Regions from separate parts of the Bradyrhizobium sp. UFLA05-125 genome, predicted to be linked through region 1. Evidence: riboswitches for the same ligand, from Rfam matches in the RefSeq annotation. Region 1 holds a riboswitch; each other region holds the start of a gene.
The links. Region 1 has a riboswitch for S-adenosylmethionine ahead of SO156_RS36795 (hypothetical protein). Riboswitches for the same ligand answer to the same signal wherever they lie in the genome.
Positions count from the first base shown of each region.

Region 2: it holds a riboswitch for S-adenosylmethionine, as region 1 does, so the genes downstream of both, SO156_RS09130 (O-succinylhomoserine sulfhydrylase) here and SO156_RS36795 (hypothetical protein) in region 1, are expected to answer to the same signal.
Region 3: it holds a riboswitch for S-adenosylmethionine, as region 1 does, so the genes downstream of both, metX (homoserine O-acetyltransferase MetX) here and SO156_RS36795 (hypothetical protein) in region 1, are expected to answer to the same signal.

Region 1 covers NZ_JBANBJ010000071.1:164-8,400, reverse strand. The annotation lists gene SO156_RS36815 (hypothetical protein) at 259-390, opposite strand; gene SO156_RS36810 (hypothetical protein) at 713-1,246, opposite strand; gene SO156_RS36805 (hypothetical protein) at 1,272-1,832, opposite strand; gene SO156_RS36800 (ABC transporter substrate-binding protein) at 2,020-2,847, opposite strand; gene SO156_RS36795 (hypothetical protein) at 3,346-3,918, opposite strand; SAM-I-IV-variant riboswitch at 3,955-4,054, opposite strand; gene SO156_RS36790 (ABC transporter substrate-binding protein) at 4,928-5,908, shown strand; gene SO156_RS36785 (FAD-dependent monooxygenase) at 6,446-7,639, opposite strand; partial or broken gene SO156_RS36780 (GMC oxidoreductase) at 8,115-8,237, opposite strand, start outside.
Region 2 covers NZ_JBANBJ010000006.1:48,112-59,232, reverse strand. The annotation lists gene SO156_RS09145 (hypothetical protein) at 1-160, opposite strand, end outside; gene SO156_RS09140 (PAS domain S-box protein) at 263-685, opposite strand; gene SO156_RS09135 (2'-deoxycytidine 5'-triphosphate deaminase) at 796-1,902, opposite strand; SAM riboswitch at 2,012-2,091, shown strand; gene SO156_RS09130 (O-succinylhomoserine sulfhydrylase) at 2,166-3,353, shown strand; gene SO156_RS09125 (SGNH/GDSL hydrolase family protein) at 3,471-4,463, opposite strand; gene SO156_RS09120 (SGNH/GDSL hydrolase family protein) at 4,476-5,255, opposite strand; gene SO156_RS09115 (OpgC domain-containing protein) at 5,255-6,556, opposite strand; gene apaG (Co2+/Mg2+ efflux facilitator ApaG/CorD) at 6,735-7,130, shown strand; gene SO156_RS09105 (Hsp33 family molecular chaperone) at 7,255-8,262, opposite strand; gene argF (ornithine carbamoyltransferase) at 8,590-9,513, opposite strand; gene SO156_RS09095 (aspartate aminotransferase family protein) at 9,513-10,721, opposite strand.
Region 3 covers NZ_JBANBJ010000024.1:15,109-26,229, reverse strand. The annotation lists gene SO156_RS21520 (lysophospholipid acyltransferase family protein) at 1-159, shown strand, start outside; gene SO156_RS21515 (gamma-glutamylcyclotransferase) at 156-767, opposite strand; gene SO156_RS21510 (DUF2125 domain-containing protein) at 878-2,062, shown strand; gene SO156_RS21505 (prephenate/arogenate dehydrogenase family protein) at 2,170-3,105, opposite strand; gene hisC (histidinol-phosphate transaminase) at 3,102-4,199, opposite strand; gene SO156_RS21495 (chorismate mutase) at 4,229-5,089, opposite strand; SAM riboswitch at 5,282-5,361, shown strand; gene metX (homoserine O-acetyltransferase MetX) at 5,452-6,651, shown strand; gene metW (methionine biosynthesis protein MetW) at 6,653-7,315, shown strand; gene SO156_RS21480 (alpha/beta fold hydrolase) at 7,370-8,236, opposite strand; gene SO156_RS21475 (TIGR02594 family protein) at 8,473-9,120, shown strand; gene SO156_RS21470 (hypothetical protein) at 9,400-9,870, shown strand; gene SO156_RS21465 (hypothetical protein) at 9,999-10,661, shown strand; gene SO156_RS21460 (MOSC domain-containing protein) at 10,675-11,121, opposite strand, start outside.

The sequences.
Region 1 (8,237 bases):
TTGAGCTTGAGCCAGAGGGCGTCAAGTAAATGCAGGACTTCCCGTGCATTTACCGATGGGACCGACAAGACCGCAAGGGCCAGCCGTGCCGCGTTCTCGCGCGAGGAAACATGAACAGTTGCCTCGTTGAGTTTCCTGACGGCTACCGCATGGTGACTAGCCGCAATGCGATAGGCAAAGCCGCTGGTTCAGTTTCGGGGAGGGAAGCTGAGGGACCGGCGGGCATTACGCTTTGACCACGCCAAGGGGCCCTGAGGCTCAAATGCCCGTCGAATGCCTGATCTGGCCCATCATTTGTTGAGCCGCCCGCGTGTATCGACCGGCCGAGAGTTGCTGATCCAGCACGTACAGGGCGACTATTGCAATAAGGCCTGCAGCAATGAATTTCATGGCGGCCCCCGAGAAACGATTCCCGCAGGGAAGATGACGAAGAGTCCGGGGCGAAATTAGGACGCCGCTTGTGCAGGGAAGTCCTACTCAATGTCCGCTATGCCCCTGATAGCGGCGCGAAAGCGGACATCCCAAGAAGTCCGGGCTGGGCCAACTGCGGACTCATGCACTGCAGCGGATATTGCCGCTTCATTCGAGCACTGCGTCGGCATCCACGATGATTGTTTCAGGGATCGTGATCCCGAGGGCTTTCGCGGTCTTGAGGTTCACGACCAGCTCTCTCGCAGGGCGCTCGATGGGGACGGCGTTCCGTAGTCGACCGCTACTGGTCTCGTTCCAGCTTGGTCAGCAATATCTCCTCAAGATCCTCGGGTACGGCGAGGCGCCGGATCACTCTGGGCCAGAGCTCAATAGGCGGCGAGGCAAGCAGGTCCTCAGACAGCGTCACCACGTGAAGATCGTCGTTAAGATGCGTTCTAAGCCCGCAATGCTGTGCACGACATGCGACACGTGGATGGCATTCGCGATAACGGCAGATGCGACCAAGGTAATGCCCGGCGATATCAGCGAGGAAGATGTCGGCCCCGAGGTTAATGGTCTGAGCTAATCCCTTAAGGCGCCGGCCGGCATTTGCCAGCGGTGTCAAATCCATCGCCCGCTCAACCGTCACGAGAAGATCGACATCCTTTGGGATAGCCTTAGCGGTGGCCAGAGAACCCAAAAGAGCAATGCGCCGTACACCCGGACAGAGACGCGCAGCCCGCACAAAGGAATGAGCCCCAAGAAGTAACGGCCGGCGCGGCTCGGCAATCGAGGGCGAAGGACCGCGAGGTCGATGCCGCCGCATTTTGCTCATGCGGCATCCTGTACGGAAGGATACATCATAGGCCTTGATGTTCGTCGAAGCCGGCTTCGTGCCAAATGCTGTCTAATTCATCACCTATTCCCGAGCCGACCAGCCTTGCGCGTGACCTAAAGGTTCCGAGGCGTTTGGCGCAGGCGTACCGCTCGGTTAACGGCAGATCCAGGACACGTTTCACGGCCTGGTCATACATGCGGATCAGCGCAACAAAGTAACGCTCATCTTCAAAGGCGCAGGACTCAAGGAAGCTCAAAGCCTCCTCGCAATAGAAGATCGACAATTCGGCCAGCCCAGCCGGCTCTCCAATCGCCTTCTTGTAATCCGCGATTGCCTTCTTGGCCTTTGATATCGATACAGCGTGGCTTCTCATCAAGTCAGGGCAAATCCAGCGCGAGATAATCGCCTTGTAAGGACCAAGCTGATCGGAGCCCAGGCCTAAACGGGTATGCAGGAATGCCTTGTTGACCTTGTCCGCAGCATAGAGGTCCTGGACCAACCCCAGGAGGCCAGCGCGGTCGAACGATTGGAGTGCCGCCTTGACGGCCTTCCAGCTTGGCAACGTGCTTTTCTCGTCGGCCACGACCCACAAAATCCTTCAACGACCGTTTTTGGTGCATCAGACTACCAAATGCGAACTGGCTTTGGCCAAGGCGACCAATGCGCCTTCGTCCGATGTCCGCTTGGCCCCAAAAGTGATTGATTGTTGCGCGCGCCGAAATGACGCGACGGGCCAACAACAGACTCATGCACCGCAATATTTTACATCTCTATTCGACCAATTCATCGGCAAGCGCGAGCAGCTTCGGCGGCACCGCGAGGCCGAGCTGCTTGGCCGTTTTCAGATTGATCACTAGCTCAAATTTTGTCGGCTGCTCGACCGGAATATCGCCTGGCTTTGCGCCGCGCAGGATTTTATCCACATAGTCTGCCGCGCGTCGAAACCGTTCCGTATAACTTGGTCCATAGGACAGCAGCGCGCCGGCCTTTACAAAATCGCTGGTGCTAAAAACTGTCGGCAGTTCCGCGGCAAGTGCAGATGTCACGATAGCGGTTCGGTTGGCAACCATAAGCTGATCGACCGCAACATAAACTGCGTTCGCTCTGGTCTTTAACCCCTGAAGTGCCGAAGGGATATCCTCCGCTCTCTGGATCACAAGTGGAATGACCTCAAGGCCAAGCATGCGCGCAGCGGCCTGGGTTTCGCCCATTTCGAGGACCGGCTGGACGTTGCCAATGTTGAACATGATTGCCAGCCGGCGCAAGTGAGGAACAAGCTCACGCGCGAGTTCGATTCGTTTGCCGACCAGTTCGTTGGCCTGGATCGATAGTCCAGTGACATTGCCACCGGGGTGCGCCAGGCTTGCAACCAGGCCGCTACCGACCGGGTCGATCCCCACTGCGAAAACAATGGGAATGACCGCTGTTGCCTCCCTAACCACGGGAACAGCGCTGCCGACCGTGACAACTACATCGACCTTGAGACGGGCAAACTCCGCTGCAATCTCGGCATAGCGCTCGGTACGGCCCTGCGACCAGCGATACTCGATTAGGATGTTACTACCCTCGATCCAACCAAGTTCACGCAGGCGCGCCACAAAGGCAGATGTCCATGGACCAAAGGCTAAAGCGTCCGCACCCAAGAACCCTATAGTAGGGAGCTTGCTGACTTGCTGCGCCCTCGTTATCGCGGGCCACGCAGCCGCTCCGCCGATGAGACCTATGACCTCCCGCCGCCGCATGTTAGCCCCTCGCTCAGCAGGCAGGATCATGCGCCTCAGACGAGCGATTTGATAGGGCGGAAAACGAGCTTTCGCCGCTGCAAAATGAAGTGCGCGCTGATGTCTGGGTTGGGTCAAAACCGGTAAACCTCAACCCGAGCAGATGTTTTCCGTTTTGCCCCCAAGAGCGGACACAACGGCTTCCGTCGGCAAGGCGCTGGGCATCGGCACTGGCACGGTGCAGCGCGTAATAATGGGAGCAGCCGCGCCCTTTCGGCGTCGACGCGCTAAGGCGGCGGACTGCTTCTCAGTGAAACAGAACGGCCGCCGGTGAGGTTTCCGGAGGGCCAGGGCTCGTTTGACCAATGTGCACCTCTAGGTACCCTCCACAATCTTAATCGGCATGCCGAGGTCGATGAGCCGCGCCTGTAGGAGCGACAGCGACAACATATCCTTCGCGTTGACATAATGCGTGCTGTCGCCTGGGTGGGATCCGATGTTGAAATCTAGAAGCGGTCCACGCTCGGAGCCGCGGTTAGGGCCGAGGTCGATTTTTTGGAGCAGGTGATAAGCCCTAGCGAGCGGACCACCTTCGATGTCGAACCAGTCCTCCCAGTAGCGCACACTCATGGGCCTGTCGAAGTCAACCGGCTCAATCAAGTGCGAGGAACAGATTTTCTCGATCTCACTGTCGGTCCGGTGCGGGATGCTCTCGCTGACAAAGAATTTTCTCCACGTCGGCGGGGGTGGTGCAACGCTCCACGGGCCGAGCGTAAGCTGGTAGCCCTCGTCTGGAATTTCATGCCAATACATGGTCTCGACCACCTGTGACGGCGACGAGAGCAGGGGCTGATTATTCCGGTGAATGAAGGAGCGCGCGTCCTTCACAAACGCCGTCGTCAGCAGCGCACCGGCACCGATCAGAAATCCACGTCGTGATTGCAGCATAAAAAATCCTCCGAAATGGCACACGCATCTGGAGGACTGGCGACCTACTGTTGCCCTTGCGGGCCACATCGTCGTGCCACCGTTGCCGGTCTAAGGCTGGTTGGCGGGGCCGTCAGGCCCTCTCAGGATGCAGACTTATAGATAGCCCGTTTGCAAGCCATGTCAAATTCCACCCGCGTGAGACGCTCCAGGATGGGCCAGATCGAATCCGAAAAGAGAAGAGGCCTGCGGGTCGTGCCTTTCATCATGCCGCGCGATGGCTTGCTTCGCCAATCTGTGGCCTTCGTCGTCACCAGCATCTAGCACTTTTGGTAATTTCTCCGACGAGTGGCGGGAGGCCAAGCCGCTATATTTGGCTAAACCACCGTTTAGAATCTGTACGATCCGCGTTTTCGGAATCGCAGCGATTCATTTCTGCCGTGTGAGTGCGATGGTGAGGTATCTCCGGCGCTCGCGCTTCCCTGAGCAGATATACTGGAAGCGCTCGAAGACCCACTGAGCCGCTGGAGCGCGCGTTGCGGGACATCAGCGCAGACGTATCGATGGATGTCCAGACCGTCACACGCTGCGCCTAATGGCTCTTGCTGCCCTCGCGGTGGACGCTATCGCTGAAGGGGGGAGGCCCCGGGGCGGTCAGCCGGGATTGAAGCGAGCAGGGTAGCGGTACCGGTTACTGACACATGTTTTCACGCCAGTGAAGCGTGTAGGCCATAGCGCCCCAATCGCGAGGCCTTATCTCGATGGCAACAAGTTGCAGACTGATTGAACAGTCCTGCTGGAGGCCTAAGGAGGCGCTGACACAGAACGCCGTGAACTTCCGCTTCGGGCCGCATAGCGGACGATACCCTGACTTGCCGCTGGCTGAACCAGTTGCGAATGACCCAACCCGGTAATCGACCTGATGATCGTCTGAGGCCGATTGTGGGCCATTTCTCCCTCGCCGCTCGTTCGTATCCTGTTATGATCTAGCCTTCCGCAAGGCGTGGCCCAAAGGCTTGGGGACTGCTTGATGAGACGGCGCGATTTCATCACGCTTCTCTGCGGCGTTGCTGCAGCTTGGCCGCTCGCCACGCACGAGCAGCAGCCGACGAAGCTGCCGACCATCGGAATTCTGGGCTCGGGAACGCCTGAGGTCCAGGGTCAATGGTGGGCCGCCTTTGTTGAGCGGCTGCGCGTACTGGGTTGGATCGAGGGTCGAAACGTCGCGATCGCGTACCGCTGGGCAGAAGGCCGCAGCGAGCGCTACACCGAGATTGCGGCTGAGTTTGTCCGGCTCGACGTCGAGATCATTGTCACCGAGGGCACGACCGCCATCGCCGCCGCCAAGCGGGCGACGTCCGACATCCCGATCGTGTTCGCGGCGGCAGGGGACCCGCTAGGCACGGGTCTGGTTGCTAGTCTGGCGCGACCTGGCGGCAATGTCACGGGCCTGTCGATTCAGCAGACCGATGTTGCCGCTAAGCGACTCGAACTCTTGCGAGAGGTTGTCCCCGGCCTCCGACGGCTTGCGATCTTGGCCAACATCGGGAATGCCGGCGCTCTTCTGGATATGGACGAGGTCGAGGCAACGACCCGCACGCTAGGCCTTGAGGCCACCAAGCTCCAAATCCGGCGTGCAGAGGATATTGTGCCCGGCTTTGACGGGATCAAGGGCCGCACGGACGCACTTTATGTCGTCCTTGATCCGCTGATAAACACTAACCGGACTCGCATCAACAGCCTAGCGCTGGGCGCGCGACTGCCAACGATACACAGTCACGAAGGGCTAGTCGAAGCGGGCGGTCTAATGTCCTATGGACCAAACTTCGTGGAACTGCACCGACGCGCCGCCGAACTTGTCGACAAGATTCTGCACGGGGCGAAGCCGGGTGACATCCCGGTCGAGCAACCGACAAAATTCGAACTGGCTATCAACTTGAAGACCGCGAAGGCGCTCGGCCTCAGCGTGCCTCCGACGCTGCTGGCCCGCGCCGATGAGGTGATCGAATAGTCCGCCGCGACATCTCTTGTTGGCCCATCACGTCATTTCGCGGCGATGCGTTATCGGGGCATAGCGGACATTGATTAGGAGGCACCGTCTACCTGCAACTGCAACTGCGGATTTTATTGCAGTAGCGGCTACGGCACCTCGCATTGGAGTACTTGAACAGACCCGCTGGACGTCGAAGCGGCGGTGCTTAAAAGACAGATTGCGCTAGCGGGCGATCCGGTAGCCATGCGGATGGGCGCGCCGATATCGGCCCGACTACCCATCACGCACGGCGCAACAGTAAGCACACGCTCCGCCTAACGTCGTGGGAGGGGGAGGACCCGCGGGATTAGTCGGGATTAAAGCGACCAAGGTACCGGCACCGGTAACTGAGGGCTGGCTCGAGCATCCGGCGGACAAAGCCCTACCGAGCGCTGCGTGCGACTTGCTGGGGTGTAGGCAGTGAGACCGTTCGAGGCCCACGTCTGTTTTGCCCCACAGCGGCGCGAGAGCAGACATTTCGGGACTGCCACTTTGGGCCAATTTCGGAAGTTGCTGCTAGATCGATCCGGCGTCCTTTGCCAGCACAAGTGCGTCTTTCGCGGCTTGCTCCGCATCGTGCCTGCGGATCTGTCCGTTCTCCGACATCCACCTGACCATGAAGCGGTTTCGTTCCGCCGCATCCTCATACTCGGCACGAAAAAACCTGCCGGTATCACGAGCCAAAGCCTGTATTTGGCTGGTCCGTTCACGCCTCGCTCTTTCGTAGGCCTTCAACCGCTGTGAGACGTCGTGTTGCTTGGCGCCTTCCAGAAAGACGGCAAGCGTGAAGCCGTCTTCGATAGCTTGCGCGGCGCCTTGGCCAAGATGCGGCACCATCGCGTGGGCGGCGTCACCCAACAGCGTCATCCGACCGACGGACCAATATGGCAGGGGCGCCCGATCGTAAATGCCCCAACGAAATGTCGTGTCGAGAGCGTAGATTGTTTCCTGTACGGGATCGTCCCACCCAGCATATTCGGCGCGCAGCGCATTCAGGTCGCCCGGGGCCGTCCACGATTCCTCGGAATCCAGATTGGTGGGAACAAAAGCGACCATGTTCATCAAACGGCCTCTCGCCACCGGATAGCAGAGAAAACTGCGGCCGCTCCCCATCCACCTCGACATTCGACCATCGATGTCCTTCGCCCACGAAAGCCTTTCGGTCGGAATCAGGCCTCTGTAGGCCATGATGCCTTCGCTCGACGGATGGGTTTGCAATCCGATCTCGCGTTGCAAAGCAGAGTGGATACCATCGGCTCCAATCACGACATCCGGATTTACGATCGCTCCGTTCGAAAAGGTCAAGCGCACGCGACCATTTGTTTCGGTGGCCCCGGACAGGCGATGACCTAGTTGGAGCGTGCCTTCCGGCAGGGCGTCGGCGAGCAGTTTCAGAAAGTCCGCGCGATGAACATTGTAGCTCGGGACACCTGTTGAGGGGGGCGCCGACGTACTGATTAGCTTCCCAGCCGATGTCCGGATCACTTGGCCGGTTATCGGGCAACCTATTTTCTCGATCTCAGCCCCAAGGCCAATTCGCTGGAGCAGAAGCGTGGCGTTCGGAAAGATTGAAACCCCAGCCCCAATCTCGCGCAGCTCGCCAGCCTGTTCAAAGACCGTTACCATCAATCCGCGCGCTCGCAGCGCGATCGCCGCCGTCAAGCCGCCGATCCCGCCGCCGACGACGGCGATTTGAAGTTTCTCAGACACCAGCTGCTCCTCCCTAAGTCACCTAGACCTCCGCGATATACATGGAGCATTGGGTGATCTCCAACGGCCATGTCTCTTGTGGGGCAAAATGCGAGTAACTCAGTGCGAGCAATACTGGTCCGCAATATCCCCCGTGCCCGGATCTCGACGAGGTGCGCGATCACTTCGCTGATGGGCCAACAGGTACCGGCGGGCCCGCGGTGGACAGCTGTCGCTGAAGGGGGTGGGCTCCCCCGGGGGCACTCAGTCGGGATTGAAGCGACCAAGGTACCGGTACCGGTTACTGTGGCATGTCTTCTACATCATTTTTCGCGAGGCACTTGAGTACGAGGGCGTGTACTCACTAAGCGGCTTGGCCGACTGATGTCAGCTCAACCCCCAACAGCGGCGGAAGAGCGGACATTGCCCGAGGTCGCAGAAGGGCCAAATCCGGACTCATGCATCGGGGCAAATTGCATCCCACTCGATCAGTTCATCAGCGCGGCGCCTTCTCGCCAATAATGATGGTCGGAGCATTGGTGTTGCCGCCGACCAGCGTCGGCATGACCGAGGCATCGACGATCCGAAGCCCCTGCAATCCGCGCACGCACAGCTTGGG
Region 2 (11,121 bases), on a different contig from region 1:
GGCGGCGAAACACACGGAAGACGAACTCGGCAGCATCCGCCGTGCCGCGCCGCGTCACCACGGTGAGGATGAGGCCGGTGAAATAAGCGTGGTAGAGATCGGCGATGGCACGCCAGCGTTTCCACTGGGCTTCCTGCGCGGAGTCCAAAGCGGTGGCCATGCTCGCTCCCGATCATTGTTTTGATCGAGTGTGTCACCGCCCCCGGTGACAGGCAACCGGACGCTCATGCAGGGCGCCTCAGCTCCTTCGTCCAATTCCGCATCACGAAGTTTGCGGCGGCGATGCGGCCTTGGCCGCGCGCTCGCGCTCGACCCTCTCGGTCGCGTCGCGCGCCATAGCCACGGCGCCAAGCACGGCACCAGCAACATCGCGGACCAGCGCAAAGGTCATCTCGATATAGAGCTTGCGCCCGCTCTTGTGCAGCGCGCGGGTCAGCGTGGGCCGGCCGGCAAGCTTCATCGTGCCGCTCGACGTCGCACTCTCAAAGCCCTTCCAATGCGCGGCGCGCAAATGCTCGGGTACGATCAGGTCGAGGTTCTGGCCGAGCGCTTCTTGTGCCGAGAAGCCGAACAGAGCGCTCGATGCGCGATTCCATCGAACGATCGTGCCCGCCCGATCCGAATAGATCAGCGCATCCGCGGCATCATCAAGGATTCTTGCGTCGAGTTCGGATTGATCTGTCATTTCGCCCTCCTTCACCGAGGAGCAGTCCGGATGGAGCGAAGCGTAATCCCGGACCCTGCTTGGCGAAAGCCCCGGATTTCGCTGCGTTCCATCCGGGCTACGAAATACGGCTACACCCGAAAGTGCTTGGAGAGCTTCAGGCCCTGCGCCTGGTAGTTCGAGCCGATGCGCTGGCCGTACATGGCGTCGGGGCGCGCCAACATTTTTTCGTAGACGAGACGGCCGACGATCTGGCCGTGCTCGAGGATGAAGGGCACCTCGCGCGAGCGCACCTCGAGCACCGCGCGCGCCCCCTGCCCGCCCGCACCGGCGTAGCCGAAGCCGGGATCGAAGAACCCGGCATAGTGCACGCGGAATTCGCCGACCAGCGGATCGAACGGCACCATCTCCGCGGCATAGTCCGGCGGAACCTGCACCGCTTCCTTGGAGGCGAGGATGTAGAACTCGCCAGGATCGAGGATGAGGCTGCCGTCGGGACGCGCCGAGATCGGCTCCCAGAAATCCTCGACCGCGTAGCCGGCACGGCGATCGACATCGACGACGCCGGTGTGGCGCTTGGCGCGATAACCGACGAAGCCGCCGCCCTTTTCGCCGGAGAGATCGACGGAGACGGCGACACCACCGGTGAGATCGGCCTCGTCAATGTCGACGAGGCGCTCGGTCGCATGAAGCGCCTCGAGCTGATCGATGTTGAGGATGGCATCGCCGGTGCGGAAGCGCACCTGCGAGAGCCGCGAGCCCTCGCTCACCAGTACCGGAAACGTTTTTGGGCTGATCTCGGCATAGAGCGGGCCGTGATAGCCCGCACCGATCATGTCGAAACGGCGGGTGCCGTCGGCGATCACGCGGGTGAAGACGTCGAGCCGCCCGGTCGAGCTTTTCGGATTGGCGGCCGCGACGATCTCCGGCGGCAGCGCGAGGCTCTCGAGCAGCGGCACGATGTAGACGCAATTGGTCTCCAGCACCGCGCCGTCGGTGAGGCTGAACTCATGCAGCTTCAGCTCGTCGATGCGTTCGGCGACAGTGGCGCCGGGCCCGGGCAGGAAGCTCGCGCGGACACGGTAAGCGATATCACCGAGGCGCAGATCGAGGCTCGCCGGCTGGATCTGGCTTTCGACGAAGTCGTAAGCAGGCAGGATGAGCCCGTCATCTGCCATCGCCGCGATCATGCGGTCGGGCAGGATACCATTGGCGTCGGCGGCGACCGTGAACGTCAACCGGTGGTCCTCATCTCGGGTCAAAACGCATCCAAAAATGCGTAAAACGAACCTTTTACCGCTATCCGATGCATGCCTTGACGAAAAGGCCATGGCGGAATATGAGCATGACTTATCCCGTGGTGATTTGAGCCGGCCGGCTTGCAGCCACGTTAAATAAATCGCTAAACAGGCCGGGGACCTCTGTGATCCCGGCCAGTGGAGATATCCAGGCCGGTTTTTTTGTGACCATTTTCGCATCAATGGTCATGTCGGAGGTACCTATGTCGAAGTCGCCCGCTACTTACCGTCCCGAAACCCGGCTGGTTCATTCCGGCACCCTGCGCTCGCAATATGGCGAGACGTCCGAGGCGCTGTTCCTCACACAGGGTTACGTCTACGCAAGCGCCGAGGAATGCGAGGCGCGGTTCAAGGGCGAGGATCCCGGCTTCATCTATTCGCGCTATTCCAACCCGACGATCGCGATGTTCGAGCAGCGCATGATCGAGCTCGAAGGCGCCGAAGCCGCCCGCTCGGCAGCAACCGGCATGGCCGCGGTGACGACCGCGATCCTCGCGCCCTTGAAGGCCGGCGATCACTTGGTGGCATCAAAGGCGCTGTTCGGCTCGTGTCTCTACGTGGTGCAGGATCTGTTGCCGCGCTACGGCATCGAGACCACGCTGGTCGATGGCCTCGATCTCGACCAGTGGCAGCGCGCGGTCAAGCCGAACACCAAGACGTTCTTCCTGGAGAGCCCGACCAATCCGACGCTCGACGTGCTCGACATTCCCGCCATTGCCGAGATCGCCCACAAGGGCGGCGCGCGACTCGTCGTCGACAATGTGTTCGCGACGCCGATCTGGCAGAGCCCGCTGGCACTCGGTGCCGACGTCGTCGTCTACTCCGCGACCAAGCACATCGACGGCCAGGGCCGGTGCCTCGGCGGCGTCATCCTGTCTTCGGAAGCGTTCATCGCCGAGCACGTCCATAACTTCATGCGCCAGACCGGGCCGTCGATCTCGCCATTCAACGCCTGGGTCCTGCTCAAGGGACTGGAGACGCTCGGCGTGCGCGTGCGTGCGCAGACCGACACCGCGGCCCGCGTTGCCGAAGTGCTCGCGAGCCATCCGAAGATTTCGCGGCTGGTCTATCCCGGCCGCGCCGATCATCCACAAGCGGCCCTCGTGAAGAAGCAGATGCGCGGCGGCTCGACGCTGGTCGGCTTCGAGGTCAAGGGCGGCAAGCAGGCCGCCTTCCGCGTGCTCAATGCCTTGAAGCTCGCCAAGATTTCCAACAATCTCGGCGATGCCAAGAGCCTGGTGACGCATCCGGCGACCACGACGCACCAGCGCCTGAAGCCGGAAGACCGCGCCGCGCTCGGCATCAGCGAAGGTTTTATCCGCTTCTCCGCAGGGCTCGAGCATGCCGACGATCTGATCGAGGATCTCACCGCGGCGCTGGAGAAGGCGTAACCACGTTCTCGAAATCGTAGGGTGGGTTAGCCGAAGGCGTAACCCACCTCTTTAGTTCTCCACTCGTCGAAAGAAGTGGTGGGTTACGCTTCGCTAACCCACCCTACGGCAATGGAGCTACATCGGCCGGTAGGTCCGCACGTCCGCAGGCACGTTGACACCGAGCTTGATCTGGCCGACGGAACGGATGATGTCGTCGCCGAGGAGCTGCGCGAAGCACGCGTAGCCCCAATCATTCATGTGCAGGCCGTCGGAGATCACGAAACTCTCGACCGGAATGGCCTGCTTCTCGTGCCAGTCGCGCATCACCTCGAAGCGCGGGAAGATACCAACGTGGCGGAGTTCCGCGACGCGGCCGAGCAGCTTCACCATCTTGCCGGCGCTCTCGGGGCGCTCGGTGACGCGCGGCGAATACTGCGGATCGACCAGCACGATGTCGGCATCGCCCGCCGCCTGGATGCGCGTGATGCCGTCCTCGACGAGCTTGGCGGTGTCGCCCGGATCGAGGTTGCGCAGCACCGCATTGGTGCCGACCTGCCAGATCACGAGGTCCGGATGCACGTCGATCACCTCTTTCTGGAGGCGCTTCATCATCTCGGGCGCGTCCTCGCCGCCGACGCCGGCGTTGATGACGGTGATGTCGGCGGTCGGATATTGCCGGCGGAGCTGCGCGGCAAGCCGGTTCGGATAGTTGAAATCAGGCGAGCTCGCACCGAAGCCTGCCGTCGACGACGAACCGAACGCGACGATGACGACCGGCTTGCCCGCGACCAGCTTGCCCGCGACATGCGGCAGCGAGCCCATCGATTTCGCGCTGCCCCTCGGCGGCAGGCATGGCACACGGCCAAAGATGTCGCCGGCAGATTTGGCGACCTGCTTGACCTTGTCGATGGCCCGCGCGGTGAACCCGCGCTGTCCGGGAGATTCTTGCTGGCTGGTCGCGGTGGTCGTGGCCTGCGGCGCGGGGGCCGGACCAGCGGCCTGCGGGTCCGTCGGTGCGGCAGCCACGGCCTGCGCGTGGGCGGGTGACAACGCAATAGGCATCAGCAGCGCGGCCGCTATGGGCGCAGCCAGCCATGCCGTCAGGCCAAAAGGGCGGAAAGAACTCATTTACGCTAAACCTCAGTTTTGCTGCTGGGCCGGACCGAGATGGGCTGCATCGACGACGAACTGCGCCAGCGCCCGGCCAAGGCAATCATGGACCTGTTTCGCCAACTCCGGCCCGCGCGACGGATTGAACAGGTCAAACTGACCCTGATCATTCCATTGACGCATGATCGCGAAACGGTCGAACAGCGGGATGTCATGCTCCTGCGCCACCACGCGCATATTATCGAGATAGGGCGGCACCGAGATCATGGTTTCGGTCCGCGGGCTGTACTGCAAGTTCATCAATATAACGTCGGCCCCAGCGTTTTGCAGCGCAGTAACGCCATCCGTGACGGCACCGCGGAACTCATCGGGATCGATGGATCGAATAGCATCCACGGTCCCGGTCTGCCAGATGACCAAAGTAGGCCTTTTCGCCTCCATGAGCTTAACGAAGCCGGATGCGGCCTCTTCTGCCGTCTTCTTGCTCTGTAGTTCTACGGAGACATGCACCGGTTCCGACGGCAGCTTCTCCTTCAGGACCGCCTGAAGCCGGGCCGGGTAAGAACTTTCTTCCGACGACGGGATGGTGGTCGACCGGCTGCCGATGACCAGGATTTCGAGGGGTTTTTCGCTGCTTACGGCCTCGGCGACCTTCGGCAGCTTGCTTTCGGTGGCGAGCAGGTAGGACGGCACCTCGCACGCCGCAGGTCCTGCGGGCGCTTGAGGCGCAGCATTATCCTCGGCGCGCGCGGAAGGCGCGGCAAGTGCACCGCATAGCAGGATCAGGCTCAGGAGAACCTTCGCCTTCATCAGCCCCCTCCCGCCAGATCGGCGTTGCCGGCGGCGTTTTTGGTTTTGGAACCGCTCTTGTCGGCCACCAGCTTGTACCACGAAATCACCCAGGCCATGGCCCACATGATCAGGATTCCGCAGAGACTAATCAGCGCATGCATGCCCGGACTGCCGGACACCTCGGCCAGGATGAAATGGCCGGCAAAGGCCAGGAACACGCCGAGACAGAAAATCTCCAGCGAGTGCTGGCCGCAGAGGATCAGCGGCCTCAGGAGGGGCGATTTCAGGCCCGGCCAGTCCCGCGGCAGGAAGCGCACGGTGAGCGCGGCCAGCGCCAGGAAATGCGTGAAGCGCAGTACGTCCAGATCGGTCTTGTCGATCGGATACATCCACTGCTCGATCCGCTTCGGCATGAAGTGGGAGAGCTGCGGCAGGTACCAGGTCAGCGTCACGTAGAACGCAGCCGCCAGATAGGCGATCGAAATCCACATCGTCACGGGTGATGCCAGGATCCGCGACATGCGCCGCGCACCTCCGAGCGCACACCAGGCCCCGAACACGAACAGCAATTGCCAGGCGAGCGGGTTGAAGGCCCAGAAGCCATTCGGATAGGCCGAAAGATAGAGATCGAACTCCCAGGTCACCACGTAGAGCACGACCGAGAGGCCGAGCGTGAGATCCGGCTTCCATTTCATCAGCCAGAGGATCAGCGGCAGCGCCAGCATCAGCACGATATAGAGCGGCAGCACGTCCATGTTGACGGGCCGGAAGCGCAGCAGCAGCGCCTGCACGATGGTGACGTCGGGCTGCTTGAGGAAATCCATGATGCCCATCTCTTCCGTGTAGAGCGGGTTCTCGAAGCTGGTCGCGACGTAGGAGATTTCCGCGAGGAAGATCGTGAACAGGAAGACGTGGGCGACATAGATCTGCCAGACCCGGCGCAGGATCCGCGCAGTGGCGATGACGAATCCGTTTTCCAGCATCGCGCGGCCGTAGACGAAGGCCGCGGTGTAGCCGGAGATGAAGATGAAGATCTCGGTGGCGTCGCTGAAGCCGTAGTTGCGGATGGTGAACCAGGTCAGCAGGTTTGGCGGCAAGTGGTCGATGAAGATCAGCCACAACGCAAGCCCGCGAAAGAGATCGAGCCGAAGCTCACGCTCGCCGATGACGGGCAGCGTGATGGCAGGCGCCGCCGCGCGCGGCTTCGCATCCACGGCCTTCGCATCCAAGGACTTGGCATCCAAGGACTTAGCATCTAAGGCCTTGGCATCCGCGGTTCCGGCGATCGGCGATCCCGTCACTTGGTCGGCAATGGTCATCGGGCCAAAACCCTTGCGCAAATCGCAGCGTTTGAGGAGTGTACCGGGCCGGTGGCCTGCTCGCAAAGCGATCGGATCACATTGGGGTGTAACTACCGTGCCGATTCGGGCGGCACGATGTCGCTGACGCTGCGGGCCGCGATTGGTTCCCGGTGAGGTTTTCGTTATGATGGCAACCATGTACCGTGCCGTGACCCGCCAGATCGAAGTGACCGTCGAGCCGAACTTTGTCCCGGAGCAGTCGTCAGCCGAGCGCTCTCGCTACTTCTGGTCCTACACCATCGTGATCACCAACTCCGGCGACGAGACCGTGCAGCTCAAGACGCGGCACTGGATCATCACCGACGCGACAGGGCGGCAGCAGGAGGTCAAGGGCGAAGGCGTGATCGGCGAGCAGCCGATCCTCGCGCCCGGCGAGCGCTACGAATACACCTCGGGCGTCCCGCTCTCGACCGCCTCGGGCTTCATGACCGGCCGCTACCAGATGGTCAACGAAAGCGGCGAGCGTTTCGAGATCGACGTGCCGACGTTTTCGCTCGATAGCCCGGATGGCGGCAAGCGGGTGTTGAACTGAGGGGCGGCATGCTGCGGTAGGGTGGGCAAAAGCGCGAAGCACCGTGCCCAACACCTCTCCAATCATGTGATAGCAGTGGTGCGCACGCTTCGCTTTGCCCACCCTACGACTTCTGACCGCTTGGCTAGGCGTTCTCCACCCCCGCCTCGTGCGGCGTGAATTGATACACCGAGCTACAGAACTCGCAGGTCACGACGACCTTGTCGTCCTTGACCATCGCGGCGCGATCATCGGGCGAAAAGCTCTTCAGCATCGCCGCCACCGCATCGCGCGAGCAGGAGCATTCCGCTTTCAGACCCAGCGGATTGAACACGCGCACGCCGCGCTCGTGAAAAAGCCGGTACAACAGCCGCTCACCCGAGAGATCGGGATCGATCAGCTCGACGTCCTCGACCGTACCGATCAGCGAGCGCGCTTCGACCCAGGCATCGTCCTCGGCGACGGTATGCGGCGAGGTGCCTTCGGGCGCGTCGCCGGGATGCATGTCGGCCTGTCGCGCGCGCTCCGGCGCCTTCGGCAAGAACTGCATCAACAGACCACCGGCGCGCCAGCGGTGCTTGCCGCCGTCGCTCGAGCGCCATTCCTCGCCGACGGCGAGGCGCACCTTGGTCGGGATCTGCTCGGAGCGCAGGAAGTATTCATGCGCCGCATCTTCCAGGCTGCCGCCGTCAAGTGCGACGAGGCCCTGGTAGCGGCTCATATCCGGGCCCTGATCGATCGTCATGGCGAGATGACCGCGACCAAGCAGCGAGCCGGAGTCCTTTGCCCCGCCGAGCCGCGAGGCATCGTAGCGGGCATAGGCGCGCAGGCGGTTGGGCGCCTTGAAGTCGACCACCAGGAATGACACCGGGCCGTCAGTCTGCGCCTGAAGGATGAAGCGGCCTTCGAATTTCAGCGCCGAGCCGAGCAGCGTCGTCAGCACGATGGCCTCGCCGAGCAGCTTGCCGACCGGCGCGGGGTAATCGTGCTTGGTGAGGATATCGTCGAGCGCAGGCCCGAGCCGGGTCAAGCGCCCGCGCACGTCGAGCGCATCGACCTCGAAGGGCAGCACGGCGTCGTCGACGGGAACGGAAGACGGCGCGCGAACCGGACTTTCGGGCCCGGCTTTGATGTCAGGGGATTGGGGGACCATGGCGCTCTATCTGGGGTCGGAGTGAACGAAATGAAAGGGGCGGCAAGGCGCTCCGTTTTTGATGCAGAATGGATCGTACACAGCACACCATATTCGGTGTCGTCCCGGGGCGCGCAAAGCGCGAGCCCGGGACCCATAACCACAGGATTGCGTTGTGGCGGAGATGACAACCCCGAGTCTTCGCCAAACTCCACCCTGTGGTTATGGGTCCCGGATCTGCGCTCCGCTTCGCTGCACTTGTCCGGGACGACGACCGAAGATAGGGCAACGCCACGCTGCCATCATCACGGTTCTCTCATTGTCGTCCGCCAGGACGGCGATCCAAACCTATTTCACCGCGTCAAAGCACCAGGCCAAAATACCCTTCTGCGCGTGCAGACGGTTTTCAGCCTCGTCGAACACGACGGATTGCGGACCATCTATCACCTCGTCGGTGACCTCCTCGCCGCGATGGGCGGGCAGGCAGTGCATGAACAGCGCATCGGGCTTGGCGAGCGACATTAGCTGGGCATTGACCTGATAGGGCTTGAGCACGTTGTGGCGGCGCTCGCCCTCCTTGTCGCCCATCGAGACCCAAGTGTCGGTGACGACGCAATCGGCGCCGCGCACCGCAGCTTCCGGATCGGTGCCCAGCATGATCGGAGCGCCCGTCGCCTTGACCCAGTCGCGCATCGCCTTTTTCGGCGCGAGCTCCGGCGGGGTCGCGACATTGAGGTTGAACTTGAAGCGCTCGGCGGCATGCGCCCAGGAGGCGAGAACGTTGTTGTCGTCGCCGGTCCATGCCACTGTCTTGCCCTCGATCGGCCCGCGATGCTCCTCATAGGTCATGAGATCGGCCATTACCTGGCACGGATGCGAGCGCCGCGTCAGTCCGTTGATGACCGGCACTGTCGCGTTCGCCGCGAGCTCGAGCAGCGCATCGTGATTGAGGATGCGGATCATGATGGCATCGACATAGCGCGACAGCACGCGCGCGGTGTCGGCGATGGTCTCGCCGCGGCCGAGCTGCATCTCGGCGCCGGTGAGCATGATGGGCTCGCCTCCGAGCTGGCGCATGGCGACATCGAACGACACCCGCGTCCGCGTCGACGGGCGCTCGAAGATCATCGCCAGCGTCTTGCCTTCGAGCGGCTTGACCGGCTGATGCGCCTTCTGCTTTGCCTTCATGGCCGAGGAGGCGGCGAGCATGCTCTTGAGCTCCGACAGCGGCAGCTCGTTGATATCCAGGAAGTGCTTGGGCGTCTTGCTCATCAGCTTGCCGCCGGCGTCTTGAGAGTGGATTCAATCGCGGTGCAGGCGCGCTCGAGCCGCGCGATGCCCTCCTCGATTTCCGCCTCGGTGACGATCAAGGGCGGCAGGAAGCGCACCACATTGTCGCCGGCGCCGACGGTGAGCAGCTTTTCGTTGCGCAGCGCCGTGGCAAGATCGCCCGAAGGCACCACGGCCTTGAGGCCGATCAACAGCCCCTCGCCGCGCACTTCGCTGACGACATCCGGATGGCGGTCGATCACGGAGGCGAGCTTCTGCTTGAGCAGCAGCGACATCTTCTGCACGTGATCGAAGAAGCCGGGCTTGAGCATGACGTCGAGCACGGCGTTCGCCGCGGACACGGCGAGCGGATTGCCGCCGAAAGTCGAGCCGTGCGAGCCGGGCGTCATGCCGGAGGCCGCCTCGGCGGTCGCAAGGCACGCGCCGATCGGAAAGCCGCCGCCGAGTGCTTTCGCAAGCGACATCACGTCGGGGGTTACGCCGAGGCGGCGATGTGCAAAGAGTTCGCCGGTGCGGCCCATGCCGGTCTGCACCTCGTCGAAGGCGAGCAACAGCCCATGCTCGTCACAGAGCTGGCGCAGCGCGCGATAGAATGCGGGAGGAGCAGAGCGCACGCCGCCCTCGCCCTGGATCGGCTCGATCAGGATGCCCGCAGTCTGTGGGCCGATCGCCTTCTTGACGGCTTCCAGATCGCCATGCGGCACCTGGTCGAACCCGTCCATCGGCGGACCAAAGCCTTCGAGATATTTTGCAGACCCCGTGGCAGCGAGCGTTGCCAGCGTGCGGCCGTGGAACGCGCCCTCGAAAGTGATCATGCGGTAGCGCTCGGGATGGCCCTTGGTGGCGTGATAGCGGCGCACCACCTTGATCACGCATTCCATCGCCTCAGCGCCGGAATTGCAGAAGAACACGAAGTCCGCAAAGCTCTCGTTGCAGAGCCTGACCGCGAGCTTCTCGCCATCCGGGCTCTGGAACAGGTTCGACATGTGCCAGAGCTTTGTCGCCTGCTCCTGCAGGGCCTTGACCAGATGCGGATGTGCGTGACCGAGCGCATTCACGGCGACACCCGATGTGAAATCGAGATAGCGCTCGCCACTGGTTGCGACCAGCCAGCAGCCTTCGCCGCGCTCGAAGCCGAGCTCGGCCCTGGCGAAAACGGGAAGCAGATGCGTCGCGGCGCTCTTGGTCATGGCGGTCACTTGGATGTTGGGGCCGGCTGAGGCTGCGTTGCGCAGCGCATCATTGACCTGCCCGGAAAACGAAACGTGCCGCCTTTTAAGGGCGGCACGTGTCACCATTTTATGCTTGGAAAAACCGCTGTCAATGCCGCCAGAAGGCCGTGCGAGGCGCGCGGCCCGTAGTCTTGCGGTGGCGATTTTGAGAGTTTTTTAAGACGGAACATGTGGACGCGGAGCCGCAGACTCTTGCGCGGGAGTCACGCCATATTGTAGCGTTTCTCCTGTCAGATACGACATCTCGTGCAGCAGTTCTGATCCTCTAAGTCCTCATGTACCGGCGTAACGTTCAGGTGCGTTTTTCGCGCCCGGCGAGCCTTAAGGGATTCTGACGGCACGGGTTTTTCGAGGCTTA
Region 3 (11,121 bases), on a different contig from region 1:
TTCCTGGATCCGCTGCCGCCGGGTCTGCCGAAGGACGAGTACATCGCACGCGTTCGCGACGCGATCGAGGAGGCCACGGGCCGCATCGTCGAAGCCGGACGGAAAGAGCAGGAGCAGCGCATCGGCAGCGCGCCGAGCTACGTGGCTTCCAGCAACTAGCGCTCGTCCCGCTCGCTGCTCGGAGCCGGATCATGCAGGGAATGCGCATCGTTGTGCAGGAGAACCGCAAGCTGATGCAGCTGCGTATCGCGAAAACCTTCGGCCTCGATCGCCTTCACCGTCGCGGTGACGTAGTCGCGATTGGCACCGGACTGGCCGTGGCCTTGCAGCACGTGGCGATGCTGCTCGGCAAGCGACAGGCGTCCCGCATACTGCACATGGCCGCGGTCGACGACGTAGGCGAGGGCACTGACGCGCTGCCGCGCGTCGTTCTCGAGCCACACCGAGCGCATCACCTCGCGATAGACCGAGGTGACCTGCTCGCGTTCGCGCAAGTAAGCGACCACATCGGCACGGCTCCTCGCAGCGACGCGGAAGGCGATGCCGCGGCAGGCGCCGCCGCGATCGAGCCCGAGCACGAGGCCCGGCTTCTCGGGCGTGCCGCGATGGACGAAGGAATAGACACAGAGCGCGCGATGCTCGCCAACCAGCCGCGCCGGCACGCGCTCCTCGAACGCGAAGCCGGGCCGCCACATCAGCGAGCCATAGCCGAACACCCAGAGGTCGCCGGTGGCCGTCGTGACAGAGGGGAGGGTAATTTCGGACATGTTTGGCACCGCTACCAGACCCCGCCGTCCAGGCGAAGTGAATTCTCGACCTCCTGCAGCAAGCCAATCTCGCTTACATTTGCCATCATCTGGGGTCAAAGGGTCGCCGCATGTCCGATATGACCATTGCCGCCAGGCGGCGCCCCCGCTGGGGCCTTTTCATCGCGCCCGTCCTCCTCTTGATTCTCGCCGTCGCCTGGAGCGGCTTCTGGTTCTACGCCGCCTCCCAGGCCGAAGTGGCTGCCGATGCCTGGCGCGCCCAGGAGGCCAAGTCGGGCCGCATCTATGATTGCGCCAAGCGCTCGATCGCCGGTTTCCCGTTCCGCTTCGAGGTGCAGTGCTCCGGCGCCAGCGTGTCGCTGGTCTCGCAGACCGCGAGCAAGACGCCGTTCACGGCCAGGCTCGACAACATCCTGGTCGTCGCCCAGGTCTATGATCCCAAGCTCGTGATCGCCGAATTCACCGCGCCGGCGACGCTGACCGACGGCGTCACGCAGACGTCCTTCGTGGTGAACTGGAGCAAGGGTCGCAGCAGCGTGGTCGGCTTGCCGGCCGTGCCCGATCGCGCCTCGATCGTGTTCGACGATCCCGTTATCAATCGCGTCGAGGGCTCGGTGCAGGTGCCGGTTGCAAAGGCCAAGCTGGTCGAGCTGCACGGACGCCTCGCCGAGGGATCCTCGCGCGACAATCCCATCATCGAGACCGTGCTCCAGATCGCGCAAGGCAGCATCCAGGGCGTGCATCCGCTGCTGGCCGAGCCGTTCGAAGCGGACGTGCGTTCGAAGATCACGGGGCTGAAGGATCTGACGCCAAAGCCATGGCCGCAACGTTTCCGCGAGCTCCAGGCAGCCGGCGGGCATATCGAGATCGTGCAGTCGCGCATCCAGCAGGGCGACATGATCGCGGTCGCCGCCGGCACGCTCGGTATCTCGCCGAATGGCCGGCTCGACGGCGAATTGAAGATGACGGTGACCGGCCTCGAGCGCGTGATCCCCGCGCTTGGGATCGACAAGATGCTGGAAGAGGGCGTGCCGCAAGCAACGCTGGACCGCGTCGCGCCGGGCGTGAAGTCGCAGGACCTCAACAGCCTCTTCGGCGCGCTCGACCGGGCCATTCCCGGCCTCGGCAAGGTCGTGAAGCAGAATGCCAATGTCGGCGTCGCCGCCGGCATCAATGCGCTCGGTACCGAAAGCACCCTCGAAGGCAAGAAGGCGCGCAGCTTCCCGCTTCGCTTCGCCGATGGCGCGGTGATGCTCGGCGCGCTGAAGATCGCGCAGCTCGCGCCGCTGTATTGAAGGTCGTAGCCCCGGATGGAGCGAAGCATAATCCGGGACAGCGCCAGCCGTGATCGAGAGCCCCGGATTTCGCAGCGCTCCATCCGGACTACGCGCCGTTAAGATCCTTACTGCTTCGTCAGCGGTGGATGCGGGCGGCCGAAGTCCGGCGCCGCCGAATCCTGGCCGATCTCGACGATGCCGCGGCGGATGGCGCGGGTGCGGGTGAAGTGGTCGAACAGGGCTTCGCCATCGCCGCGGCGGATCGCACGCGTGAGTTTTGCGAGGTCCTCGTTGAAGGTGCCGAGCATCTCCAGAACGGCCTCCTTGTTGGCGAGGAACACGTCGCGCCACATCGTCGGATCGGACGCCGCGATACGCGTGAAATCGCGAAAACCGCCGGCTGAGAACTTGATCACCTCGGATTCCGTCACCTGTTGCAGTTCATCGGCGGTGCCGACGATGGTGTAGGCGATCAGATGCGGCAGATGGCTGGTGATCGCGAGCACGAGATCATGATGATCCGGTGTCATGATCTCGACCTTGGCGCCGAGCGCGGCCCAGAACGCGCGCAAGCGGTCGACGGCGGCCGCGTCGACGCCCTCCGGTGGCGTGAGGATGCACCAACGATTGATGAACAGCTCGGCGAAGCCGGAATCCGGGCCCGAATGCTCGGTGCCCGCAACGGGATGCGCGGGGACGAAATGAATGCCCTGCGGCAGATGCGGCGCCATGTCCCTGACGATCGCGCCCTTGACAGAGCCGACGTCGGAGATGATCGCGCCCGGCTTCAGATGTGCCGCGATCTCCTGCGCCACTGGTCCACAGGCGCCGACGGGAATGCAGAGGATGACGAGGTCGGCATCCCTGACGGCCTCGATATTGGTGGCGACCACGTGGTCGACGATGCCAAGCTCGGCGACGCGCGCACGCGTCTTCTCCGAGCGCGCAGTGGTGACGATCTCGGAAGCCAGGCCCTGGAGCTTCGCGGCGCGCGCGATCGAGCCGCCGATCAGGCCGAAGCCGATCAGTGCAACGCGCTGGAAGTGCGGAGCGACGCTCATTTGCCCCCCATGAAGTCGCGTAAGGCCCCGACCACGAGGCGGTTGGCTTCTTCGGTACCGATGGTCATGCGCAGTGAATGGGGCAGGCCGTAATTCTTCAGTGCGCGCAGCACCAGTCCCCGTTTGGTCAGGAAGGCGTCGGCCTCATCGGAGGTCTTGCCCTTCTCGGCCGGAAAATGAATCAGCACGAAGTTGGCAACGCTCGGCGTCACCTTCAGCCCGAGCTTGCCGATCTCCTCGGTCAGCCAGTTGCGCCAGGTCTCGGTGAACTGCTTCGACATCTGCTGATGCGCGGTGTCCTCGATCGCGGCGACCGCGGCATACATCGCCGGCGTCGAGACGTTGAACGGACCGCGGATGCGGTTGACGGCGTCGATGATATGCGCAGGACCGAACATCCAGCCGATGCGCAGCGCGGCGAGGCCGTGGATCTTGGAGAAGGTGTGGGTCACGACCGTGTTCTCGGTGGTCGCGACCAGCTCGATCCCCATTTCGTAGTCGTTGCGAGACACGTAGTCGCAATAGGCGGCGTCGAGCACGAGCAGCACGTGCGACGGCAGGCCGGCGCGCAGGCGCTTGACCTCGTCGAAGGGCAGATAGGTGCCGGTCGGGTTGTTGGGGTTGGCGAGCCAGACGAGCTTGGTGCGCGGCGTCACCGCCTTCAGAATGGCATCGACGTCGGCGGTGAAGCTCGCCTCCGCCGCCACGACGTTCTTCGCGCCGTTCGCCATGGTGGCGATCGGGTAGACCAGGAAGCCGTGGGTGGTGGAGATCGCTTCATCGCCCTGGCTGAGATAAGTGTGCGCGAGCAGATTGAGGATCTCGTCCGAGCCGGCGCCGCAGATGATGCGGTCGGGATCGAGCCCATAGGCGCGGCCGATCGCTTCGCGCAGCACGCGCGAGGTGCCTTCCGGATAGTCTTCCAGATGCGTCGCCACACGTGTGAAGGCCTCGATCGCCTTCGGCGAGGGCCCGAACGGCGTCTCGTTCGCCGACAGCTTGAACACCTTGCGGCCCGGCTCCGGCACCGGGCTCTTGCCGGGCGTGTAGGGCGCAATATCGAGAATGCCGGGATTCGGCACGGGGCGGGACATCGTCTACTCCGGAAAGGATGCGGGGCGGCTCAAGCCTTCACATCGGATTTGGCCGACCCGTTCGGAGGCACCGTATAGCGCGTTGCGTGGCCGCCGACGAGAGCCGACGAGCGGACCGAGGCGCCGGCCCGGATCAGGGCCATTTTGATCTTCTCGAAGCCGATGCCGGTCTCCGACACCAGCAGCGCAGCGCCGTCGAAGGCGGTATCGGGCACCGCGACGATGTCAGCGAGCGGCGCCAGCGCCCTCGCGGTGTCGGCGTTCCAGCCGGACACGCGCACGCTCCAGGTCTGGACCTCCGTGACCATGGCGTCGTCGGCGACCCGGGAGATCACGAAGACGGGCAGCGCAGCCGGATGGTCGGCGCGCTCGAGGAACGGCAGCCGCGCGATGATTTTCGGCGCGCCCTCGGCCTCGAGCTCGCTCCACCATGGCGTGCGGCTCGAGATCGCCGAGACCAGAGCCAAATCACCCTTCGATTTCGCCAGCGCCTCGACGGCGGCCTGCGCGCTGAAATGCGGCACATAGGGTGTGGTGAAGCCGAAATGGAATCGCGCCGAATCCCGCATCGCGGACTCGCCGACCGAGACGTCGGCATGCACCGAGAACGGCGCCTGTACATAAGTGAAGGTCGAGATGATGACGCGCCAGATGCTCTCGATGGTGTCGAGCGGCAGGATGCCGCGATGGCGCTCGACGAGGCGGCGCATCATGCTGGCCTCGCGCGCCGGCCGGAAAGCCGAGCCGACCTCCTGCGTTTGCTTCGCCTGGATCAGGCGGTCGATGATGTCGCCGCGCTGCATCAAGAGGCGATGCACTTCCTCGTCGATCGCATCGATCTCCTTGCGCAATTCCTGGAGCGATGGTGGCGCGGGCGGACGTTGGGACATATCTGCCAGGGGCTGTTGAGAGGTTTTCAAAAGCGGATCGGAAGAGGCGGACCTGCTGCATCAAAGGGACTGATTAGGCAGGATGGGCGCCGAAAGCAAAGAGAAATCACGGTTCTTTCGCCTGACTTCGCAAGGCCCCCTTTGGTTAATCGGTGCCTCGGCTTGACGAAAAGCGCTCCAGCAACTAGTTTTTGCCTGTTCCGTGGTCATTTGAGCCGGCCGGCTTGCAGCCACGTTAAAAAACTCGCTAAACAGGCCGGGGACGCATCCGATCCCGGCCGAACCTATCGTTCAGGCCGGGTTTTTCATGGCCTGATGTCAACGGTGGCTTGAGGGCCGCCGCCAACGAGGTCGATGGTCAGATGGTTGGCGTCACGTCAGTACCGAGCCCCGCGATCGCCGAAGAGCGCTCCCATGAGGCGGATCATCCGAGTTCGCAGGTTGCGTATTTCGGCGCCGAGCAACCGTTGCCCCTCGATTGCGGCATCGACCTCAGCCCGTTCCAGATCGCCTATCAGACTTATGGCGAGCTCAATGCCGAGCGTTCCAACGCCGTGCTGATCTGCCATGCGCTGACCGGCGACCAGCATGTCGCGAATGTCCACCCCGTCACCGGCAAGCCCGGATGGTGGGAGACCCTGGTCGGGCCCGGCCGGCCGCTCGACCCCGGCCAGTACTTCATCATCTGCGCCAACGTCATCGGCGGCTGCATGGGCTCGACCGGACCTGCCTCGCTCAATCCAGCGACGGGCAAGGTGTGGGGCCTGGATTTTCCCATCATCACCATCCCCGACATGGTGCGCGCGCAGGCGATGCTGATCGATCGCCTCGGCATCGACACGCTGTTTGCGGTGGTCGGAGGCTCGATGGGCGGCATGCAGGTGCTGCAATGGACCGCGGCCTATCCTGAGCGCGTGTTCTCGGCGCTCGCAATCGCCTGCTCGACGCGGCACTCCGCGCAGAACATCGCCTTCCACGAGCTCGGCCGCCAGGCCGTCATGGCCGATCCCGACTGGCGCAACGGGCGCTATACCGATCACGGCATCCATCCGCATCGCGGGCTCGCGGTGGCACGGATGGCTGCGCACATCACGTACCTTTCGGACGCAGCGCTGCATCGTAAATTCGGCCGGCGCATGCAGGACCGTGAGCTACCGACATTCTCGTTCGATGCGGATTTCCAGGTCGAGAGCTATCTGCGCTACCAGGGCTCGTCTTTCGTCGAGCGGTTCGATGCCAACAGCTATCTCTACCTGACGCGCGCGATGGACTATTTCGACATCGCCGGCGACCATGATGGCGTGCTGGCGAAGGCGTTTGCCGGCGTCAAGACGCGCTTCTGCGTGGTGTCGTTCACCAGCGACTGGCTGTTCCCGACCTCGGAATCGCGCGCGCTGGTGCACGCGCTCAACGCGTCGAGCGCGCGGGTGTCGTTCGCCGAGATCGAAACCGATCGCGGCCATGACGCCTTCCTGCTCGACGTCCCCGAATTCTTCGATATCTCCCGCGCCTTCCTGCAATCCGCGGGCAAGGCGCGCGGCATCAACGGCAAGGGCGGCTGAAATGTCTGTACAGGAAGTGCTGCCGCTCGGTGGCCTTGCGACCGAACAATCCGGCCAGTTTCGCGCCGATCATTTGCTGGTTGCGGAGATGGTCAAGCGCGGCTCGAAGGTGCTCGACGTGGGCTGTGGCGACGGCGATCTGCTGCAACTCCTGGAAAACCGCGGCATCGACGGCCGCGGCATCGAGCTGTCGCGCGAGGGTGTCAACCGCTGCGTCGCCAAGGGGCTCGCGGTGGTGCAGGGCGACGCCGACACCGACCTCATCAACTATCCCGACGACGCCTTCGACTATGTGATCCTGTCGCAGACGCTTCAGGCGACGCGGCAGCCGAGGGTGGTGCTGGAAAATCTTCTGCGCATCGGCCACCGCGCCATCGTGTCGTTCCCGAACTTCGGCTACTGGAAGATGCGCTTGCAGCTCCTGATCGGCGGCCACATGCCGCGCACGCAGAACCTGCCGGCGACCTGGTACGACACCGCCAACATCCATTTCTGCACCATCAAGGACTTCGTCCAGCTCTGCGACGAGATCGGCGTGAAGATGGAGCGCGCCGAAGCGCTCGATCTCTACGGCCGTCCGCTGCGGCTGCGATTGCCCTGGTGGGTGTGGAATCTGTTCGGCGAGCAGGGCGTATTTCTGCTGAGCCGCGGCGGCGGGAAGTGACACCTCTGGTGTCATTCCGGGTTCGCTCTTCGAGCGCCCCGGAACGACAGCAAACTAATTAGCAGCCACTGACCTCGGATCGCGTACTGGCCAACGCCCGGCTTCCACCAGCGCGACGAACCGCTCCACCGTTTCGTTGAACAGCGCGGGCTCTTCGAGATTGAGCACGTGGCCGGACTTCGGGAACATTGCAAGTCCCGCCGCCGGCAGATGCTTCTTCAGGAACAGGCTCGGCCCGATGCAGGGATCGTCCTCGTCGCCGCAGATAATCAGCGCGGGCGTAGCGACGGCTCTGATCGCATCTGTCATCGTGTAGATCGAGGGGCGGCCGCCCTGGAAGCCGCGCATGGTGTTGGCCGAGCCCCTGGAATCGTGCCGCGCGAGTGCGGCATAGAAATCGGCGTGTCCGCGCGGGTCCTTGACCAGGAAGGGAATCCGGCTCGGCGCCTCGCGCGTGGCTTTCGCAACGTCCACGGAGCCGAGCGTTTCGAACTGCTCGGCGTTGGCGCGGCACTGCTGGCGCCAGGCTTCGAGATTGTCGAGCTCCGAGCCTGAACCGACGCCGGCCAGCGTCATCGATAGCGCGCGCTGTGGCGCATTGAGGCCGATCTGGAGCGAGGAATAGGCGCCCATCGAGAGGCCGACGAGATGTGCGCGATCGATCGAAAGATGATCGAGCACCGCGAGTGCATCGGTGTAGAAGTGCTTGTAGGTGTAGACGTCGGCTGACGCGGGCACGTCCGACGGCGTATAGCCGCGCGCCGAATAGCTGATGCAGCGACGGCCGCGCGAGAAGTAGCGCATCTGCGGCTCCCAATTGGTGCAGTCGGCCGCGAATTCGTGCAGGAAGATGATTGGTGTGCCGTGGCCCGCTTCCTCGAAATAGATGCGGACATCGTCCCTGGTCGTGGCGTGGGGCATTAACCGTTTCCCTCTTTCTGAGCCGTCGCGTTAAGCATCGCAGTTAATGCTGTGGGCAGCAATGCGGCAGCATCAGACCAGCATCGACACAGGATCATCGCATAAATTCCCTGAAGCGAATTTCTGCTATGCAGCATTGTGCCTTGCTCTCGCCACATCTCGACTTTCATACGACCCGCGGATGTCGGCCGCCGCACCGGCCGACGGGGATTGGGGGTGTCAACGAAGGATGAAGAATGTTTGAGTTGTTTGCGTTCGGCCGGCTGCGTCACGTCATCGCGCTGGCTCTCTTCTCCGCGGCGTTCGCCGCATCTATCTCTCCAGCATCGGCACGGTCTCATCGTCACAGCGCAGAGCGGCACGCTCACGTGCATCACGCCGGGCACCATGCGCGCAGGCATCATCACTATCGCCACGCAGGCTCATCGCGCTTCGAGCGCGGCGCCGCGCAATTGCAGGCGAACGGCTTCATGGATACGCAGGCCAGCTATGATCAGAGCGCCAATGCCGCGGCCGTGGCGGGCGGCTTTGGCAGTGGCTCGGGCCTCGTCTCGGAAGCGCGCCGCTATCTCGGTGGCAATCCGACCGGACGCGGCAGCCTGTGGTGTGCGCGTTTCATGAACATGGTGCTCCAGCACACCGGCCACCAGGGCACCGGCTCCGACATGGCGAACTCGTTCGCGCATTACGGAACGCGTGTCTCCGGTCCGCAGGTCGGCGCGATTGCGGTCATGTCGCGCGGTCGCCGCGGCGGCCATGTCGGCATCATCACCGGCATCGACGCCAAGGGCAATCCGATCATGATCTCCGGCAACAACGGCAATCGCGTCCGCGAGGCACCGATCTCGCGCGGGCGGATCTATGCGTACGTGATGCCGAACTGATCGATCGTTCCCGCACATTGCGAACCTGTCGTCGGGCTCGTGCGACCTTAAGGAGGCGCGGGCTCGGCGGTTAGCGCCATTTGCCCGGCGGATCATGGGGGGTGCGGCAGGATGACGTTCGAGAGAGTGACGCGGGCCGTCTTCGACGAGCTTCTGGCGAACAATGGATCGGCCAGATTTCGGCGGGAGCTCGCCCGTTACGATCTGGAGTCTGACCCACCTGCGCGGGATGATTGTGCCGTGCTTCGCGGGCCGCTCGCAGCATCCGAATTCGTCGACGTGCCGGCCTTCAACACGCTGGTGATGGGCGATCTGACCGTCGACGGCCTGGTCGATCTTGGGAGCGCGGGTGCATTTGATGAAGGTGGGGTGTTCGTTGTGCTCGGCAATGTCGCCAGCACGGTGTTCTCGACGGGCTTTGCCAAGGGGACGTTCATCGACGGCAATCTCGAAGCCGACTCGTTGATTCTGAATGCCTTCGATGACTCCGCGTTGGTGGTGAGGGGAAACCTGCGGACCTATTTTTTCTACGGCCGGGACATCTCGGCGGTGGTCGGCGGCAAGGCCGAGATGCACTATGGCGACGGCTACTGCCTGCCGATCGGTTATACCAGCGCCGGTGCTGAAGCGATCGAACCATTGCATAATCGCGCGACGTCGCTACGCCGGCTCAATCTCGACAACACGGACTATATCGAGCCTCACCGTTTTCTGAACCTGATCAGAAGCGGTCGACCGATTTTCAAGTAAGCCAAGCAGGCAATGCGGCGAAGCCTGATCCTTTGAACCCGGCGGTCGCGACAGGCGACAACAGGGTTGGCGGTTGGGCGGTCGATCGGTCCTCCGGCATGCCACTGGCCGAAAGGGATGTATCAATCATGGCGTTCGAGAAAGTGACGCTGGCGGAATTCGACGGGATCATCGCTGGCAACGGCTCGCCGACCTTTCTCGAGCGGTGTGGCCACGACTTCGCGCATTTGTACGAAGCCGACGATTGCATCGTGCATCGCGGACCACTGTCGGCTGCCAACCTGTTGCAGGCGCCGGCATTTGCCACGATCGTTCTCGGCGATCTCAAGGTTGATGGTCTTGCCGATCTCTGCAATCCCGATGGTTACGACGGGGGTGGGCTCTTCATTGTGTTCGGCAATGTCAGCTGCGGCTCCTTTGCCGGCACCTACGGGAAACTTACCGTCATCGACGGCGATCTCGTCGCCCGCGATCTCATCCTCAACTCGTTCGAGGATTCGACGCTGATCGTCTCCGGAAGCTTGCGGACACGCTTCTTCTACGGGTGGGACATTTGGGCCGAGGTCGGGGGCTCCGCCGAGATGGAGTTCGGCGATGGCTATTGCCTGCCGATCGGCTACACCGATGCGGCTGCCCAGGCGATCGAGCCGCGCCACGACCGCGACGCCTCACTGCGCCAGCTAGACGCCTCGCTGCGCCAGCTAAGCTTCGGCGATGGTGGGTCCATCGATCCACAGGATTTTCTGGAACGGTTGAAAAGCGGTCAGCCGATCTTGCGGCCCCGGACGTAGCGGGACAGTCCTCTCACACCAGCTTCGGCTCTTCCATCACGATCTTGTCGCCAACGCCAATCTCACCACCTGCGATCACCTCGGCATAGATGCCGCAATCCATGTGGCCGAGATGGCGCGACAGCGTCGGCGGGATTTCGAGATCGCGTTCCGCGGTCACAGGATCGACATTGGTCGCCGCGCAGCGCTTGATGCGCTTGACCACCTTCAGCCGCGCATTGCCGATCGCCAGCGTGTGGCCGACGAGGTCGAGCTCGGACCAGGCCGGCCAGCCCTGAACGTAGAGGTTGCCGCGGAAGCGCAGGGGATGCACGGCGGTGCCGCCGAGCATCTCCTCGATGGCGCCGACGCTGCCGAGATTAATGATGGAGACGACCTTGCTAGCGACATCCGAAAAACTGTGGTCGCGCCCCGACAGCACTTTTGGCGGGCCCCGCAGCTCGCTCTGGAAATTGCCGGT